Regions from separate parts of the Arthrobacter sp. SD1074B genome, predicted to be linked through region 1. Evidence: predicted binding sites of a transcription regulator. Region 1 holds the regulator's gene; the other holds the start of a gene.
What was found. Region 1 encodes Rex, which represses fermentation and respiration genes when NADH is low (regulators of the CRP and FNR family bind a similar motif). Its sites were predicted from a motif close to CTTGTGAANNNNTTCACAAG; they were not measured.
Positions count from the first base shown of each region.

Region 2: ACUYM2_RS10805 (glyceraldehyde-3-phosphate dehydrogenase) is a predicted target of Rex. The motif match lies at 1,497-1,516, and genes of this name have one in related genera.

Region 1 covers NZ_JBRAZT010000001.1:3,288,137-3,290,597, forward strand. The annotation lists gene ACUYM2_RS15290 (hypothetical protein) at 120-911, shown strand; gene ACUYM2_RS15295 (redox-sensing transcriptional repressor Rex) at 959-1,654, opposite strand; gene ACUYM2_RS15300 (glutaredoxin family protein) at 1,758-2,030, opposite strand; gene ACUYM2_RS15305 (HAD family hydrolase) at 2,150-2,461, shown strand, end outside.
Region 2 covers NZ_JBRAZT010000001.1:2,345,604-2,348,064, forward strand. The annotation lists gene ACUYM2_RS10805 (glyceraldehyde-3-phosphate dehydrogenase) at 1-1,277, opposite strand, end outside; gene ACUYM2_RS10810 (hypothetical protein) at 1,550-1,702, shown strand; RNA gene rnpB (RNase P RNA component class A) at 1,815-2,208, opposite strand; gene ACUYM2_RS10820 (slipin family protein) at 2,317-2,461, shown strand, end outside.

The sequences.
Region 1 (2,461 bases):
GCGGAATGGCCCGCACAGCCACAGGCCCGGGGTACGGTGTAGTTAAACCATGCTGGGGGCAGGGGGTTGAGACACTGGTCCCGGTAGCCCATCCCGTCATCAACACGAAAAGGACCGCCATGAGTAACCCGCCAGTCGAGCCTTCCAGCCCTGACGGACCCGAGTCGGGCAAGCCGGCTCCGCAGTACGGTCAGAACGCCCCGCAGTACGGCCAGAACGCACCCGGTTACGGCCAGCAGCCGCCGGCTCCGCAGTACGGCCAGAACGCACCCGACTACGGACAGCAGCCGCCCGCACCGCAATACGGCCAGAACGCACCGCAATACGGCCAGCAGACACCCGGCTACGGCCAGCAGCCGCCGGCCTACGGACAGGCCCCGGGCCAGTTCAACCAGAGCCCTTACGGACAGTCCCCCTACGCGCAGTACCCGTCGGAACTCCCTGCCGGTGGGGCCGGGACACGGCCGCCGCGGCTCGACCTTGCCTTCTGGCTGCTCGTGGCCTCCGGCGTGGTGTGGGTGCTGTCCCTCCTGCTGGCGATTGGATCCCTGGACTCGCCCGCCATGCGGGATATGTTCGAACAGCAGATGACCGCAAGCGGGGCCGACATCAGGTTCGAGGACATCAAGGGCGTCATCGTAGGGACCGTGGTGGTGTTCGCGCTCATCAGCGCCGGGCTCTACGCCCTCGTCGCGCTGAATGTGCGCAAAGGCAGGAACTGGGCACGGATCCTGGGCACGGTTCTGGCCGCGTTGTCCCTCCTCAGCCTCTTCCCGCTGAGCCTGGGCACCCTGGCGGTTGTGCTGGGCGTCGCCGGCATCGTGATCCTGTACCTGCCGACGGTCTCCCCCTACTTCCAGAAGCAGCAGCCGTTCACCAACCCGTACGTGCAGAACCCTTACGGACGCTGACGCAGGCGCCCTCAGAGGGCGCGGGACCCGGAAGGCGTCGGCTGAAATCAGTCCGCGTCTTCCGGGTCCTGCGCCCTTTGTGCGTGGTAGGCGAGGATCTGCAGTTCAGTAGCCATGTCCACCTTGCGGAGATTGACTCCGGGCGGCACCTGCAGCATGACCGGGGCAAAACTCAGGATGCTGCGCACTCCCGCTGCCACGACCCGGTCGCACACGCTCTGCGCTACCGCGGCGGGGAGAGCCAGAACCACCATATTGGTCCCGGTGCGGTGCAGCACGGTTTCAAGATCCGCCGCGTCACTGACCCGCAGCCAACCCACCTCGCTGCCCACCACCATCTGGTCGGCGTCGAAAATCGCCACGATGTCGAAGCCCCGGGACTCGAAGCCCCCGTACCGGGCGAGGGCCTTGCCGAGGTTGCCCGCGCCGACGATGGCGACTTTCCAGTCGTGGGTCAGGCCCAGGGCCGCGGCAATGTGGCGGTTGAGGTACTGGACCTCATAACCCACACCCCTGGTTCCATAGGAGCCCACATAGGAGAGGTCCTTGCGCAGGGTGGAGGAACTAACTCCCGAGGCTTCGGCCAGGGATTCGGAGGAGACCCGGTCCACTCCCTCGGCCAGCAGGGTAGTCAGGGCGCGCAGGTATATCGTCAGCCGGGCCACGGCCGCGGGCGGGATCTGCTTGGCGGCAGGTCCGGCTCCCCCGGGGAGGGCATCGGGTGAGGAATCCAGCGAAGTCACTATCTGCTCCATTGCGTCGGGTTGTGACTCCACTCTAGGGCCCGGTTGTTCGGGCCACAAAGCAGCGGCCCGCGGGCCCGCGGGGCGCCCGGCAGAGCGGCACTCAGGCCGGCTGGTCGAGTGCGCGCCGCAGGGTGCGCACCAGCCGCGCCTCGTCGATCCGCCAGAAATCCCGCTGGACACCGTCCACCAGCAGCACTGGAATCTCCTCGGCGTAGCGCTCGCGCAGGCCGGCGTCGTCGTCAATGGACTGCTCGGACCATTCGAGTCCCAGCCCGGCGGTGACGCGGCCGACCACGTCGCGCGCGTCGGCGCATAGGTGGCAGTTGGCTTTGGTGATCAGAACTACCTCGGGGCGAAGCGCGGGTGTGGCCATGGTTCCACGGTAGCCCGGCGCCGGGCCCGGCGTCGATGCGGCCGCGTTCCGGCCCGGACGGCGGTGCGGCGGCGCCCCAACTGCGCGTGGGATCCGCCGGCATTGACTAGACTCGTGGCATGCCTGAGGAGAAGTACGTCGCGGTGGCTACGCGGCCGGCTGCGTCATCGCAGGACGGCGAGGCCGCCTTCTTCGACGTCGACAACACCCTCATGCGCGGGGCAAGCCTGTTCCACGTGGCGCGGAAAATGTACCAGCGCGGGGCGTTCACCATTCCGCAGGCCGCCGGCTTCGCCTGGAAGCAGCTGATGTTCGTGTTCCGCGGCGAAAACATCGACGACGTCCATGCCGTCCGAGACACCGCCCTGAGCCTGGCCTCGGGCTTCACCGTGGAGGACATTGAAGCCCTCGGCGAAGAAGTCTACGACGAG
Region 2 (2,461 bases), 940 kb from region 1:
AAATCGGTGGAGACAACCTCGGGCGAATCGATGTAGTCCACCTGCTTGCGCAGCTCCGAGTGCAGCGACATCTCCCGCAGGTAGTCGTTGACCTCATCCTTGGTGGTGCCGTTTTCCAGGCTCAGGTTCAGGATGGCGAGGGAGACGTCAGGGGTGGGCACGCGGATGGAGCTGCCGGTCAGTTTTCCCAGCAGTTCCGGGAGCGCCTTGGCGACGGCCTTGGCGGCGCCGGTCTCGGTGATGACCATGTTCAGCGCGGCGGAGCGGCCACGGCGGTCGCCCTTGTGGAAGTTGTCGATCAGGTTCTGGTCGTTGGTGAAGGAGTGCACCGTCTCGACGTGGCCGTGCACGACGCCGTAGCGGTCGTTGATTGCCTTCAGGACCGGTGTGATGGCGTTGGTGGTGCAGGACGCGGCGGAGACGATCTTGTCCGAGTCCGTGATAGTGGCGTGGTTGATCCCGTGCACGATGTTCTTCAGGTCGCCCTTGCCCGGGGCGGTCAGGAGCACGCGGGAAACGCCTTTGCTCTGCAGGTGCTGGGAGAGCCCTTCGGCGTCGCGCCAGCGGCCGGTGTTGTCCACGACCAGTGCGTCGTGGATGCCGTAGGCGGTGTAGTCCACCGTGGCCGGGTTATCCGAGTAGATGACCTGGATCTGGACGCCGTTGGCGGTGATGGTGTCGTTCTCGAGGTCCACCTTGATGGTGCCTTCGAAGGAGCCGTGCACCGAGTCGCGGCGCAGCAGGCTGGCGCGCTTGGTGAGGTCGTTGTCCGACCCGCGGCGCACCACGATCGCGCGCAGCCGCAGGCCGTGGCCGCCGCCGGCCTTCTCAATCAGCAGGCGGGCCAGGAGGCGGCCGATGCGGCCGAAGCCGTAAAGGACGACGTCGGTGCTGGTGCGGTCGTCGCCGCCGCGCTTGCCGACGACTTCGGCCAGCTCTGCGCGCAGGAAGTCGTCCAGGCTGAGTCCGTGGCCTTCGGCACGGTACTTTTCCGTCAGGCGGGCAATGTCGATGGCTGCCGCGCCGAGGTCCAGCTTGGTGAGGGCGTCCAGCAGGGGCGCGGTCTCTTCGAGACGCAGCTCTTCCTTGCTCATCCGGCGGGCAAAGCGGTGCGCCTTGAGGATGTTCATGGTGGACTTATTGATCAGGCTCCGGCCGTGAATGGACGTCACCACGTTGTTTTCGCGGTACAGCCGGCCGATCACCGGAATCATGGCCTCGGCGAGCGCCTCCCGGCCCATCCACGTATCAAGACAAGAATCTGACGTCTGGCTCACAGAACTACCTTCCTAAAATCCACCACATACGTCCTCGTATGCGGAAGTCGGTTCCCGGCGGATTTCCGGAACCTGGACGCGGCGGGGATTCGGTCCACCCCGGGCGCCTTCATGGAGCGCAAAGAAAGAGCCACCGGCTGCAAACGCAGACCCGGTGGCAGAACATCTACGTTCGTTATCCAGTCTAAAGCGGCGGGCCTATTCCCGGGGGCCGGGGACGGCGTGAAATCACTCACACGCGGGAAGGGCGCCCCATGTCGTAGGATGTCCTAATGGGACTCATCGTTGCACTACTTGTCATCTGGCTCATTCTTTCGATCCTCGGCTTCGTCGTGAAGGGCCTGCTGTGGCTGGCCGTCATCGGCCTCGTCCTGTTCGTCGCGACGGCGGCATGGGGCTGGGTGAAGCGGAAGGCCAAGGCCTGATCCGAAACCTACTTCTTGAACGCGGGGGCTGGCACCACACGGTGCCGGCCCCTTTTGTTTGCGTCGGGCGCGGCGGCCCGGGCCGCGTCCGGCGCCAACTCAGGGGTGGGGGTGGATGGGTTGACCGATACGCCGGGTTCTGTGCTCCCGCGCTGTTGCCGGCGCGGGAGTAGCGGCCATCCATCTACGGACGCCGTTGCCGACGCCCTCCAGCGGCCTACCCGGACACTCGGGCGGGCAGCCCTCAAACGTGTCCTGTCTGGCCTTGCTCCGGGTGGGGTTTACCTAGCCTTCCCGGTCACCCGGGAAGCTGGTGGTCTCTTACACCACCGTTTCACCCTTACCTGCTCCCCCGGCCGTGCGGACACGGCCCTGGGGCAGGCGGTCTATTCTCTGTGGCACTGGCCTGCGGGTTACCCCGAGTGGGCGTTACCCACCACCCTGCCCTGCGGAGCCCGGACGTTCCTCGAGCCACTTGCGTGACGCGCGGCCGCCTGGTCAACCCATCCGCTGTTCATTCTACGGTCTCCCCGGCAGCCGCCCTACCGGCGCCCTTTTGCCCCGCCGGGGGGAGAATGGAAGCAGCAACCCCGCCACGCAAGGAAGCGATTCGGATGGACATTACCGCCGTCGTTATTTGGCTGCTCGTCGCGGCCCTGCTGCTGATGGTGGCCCGCATGTCGATACGGATTGTGCGCCAGTACGAGCAGGGTGTGCTGTTCCGGCTGGGCCGGGTCATCGGCGTCCGAATGCCGGGCC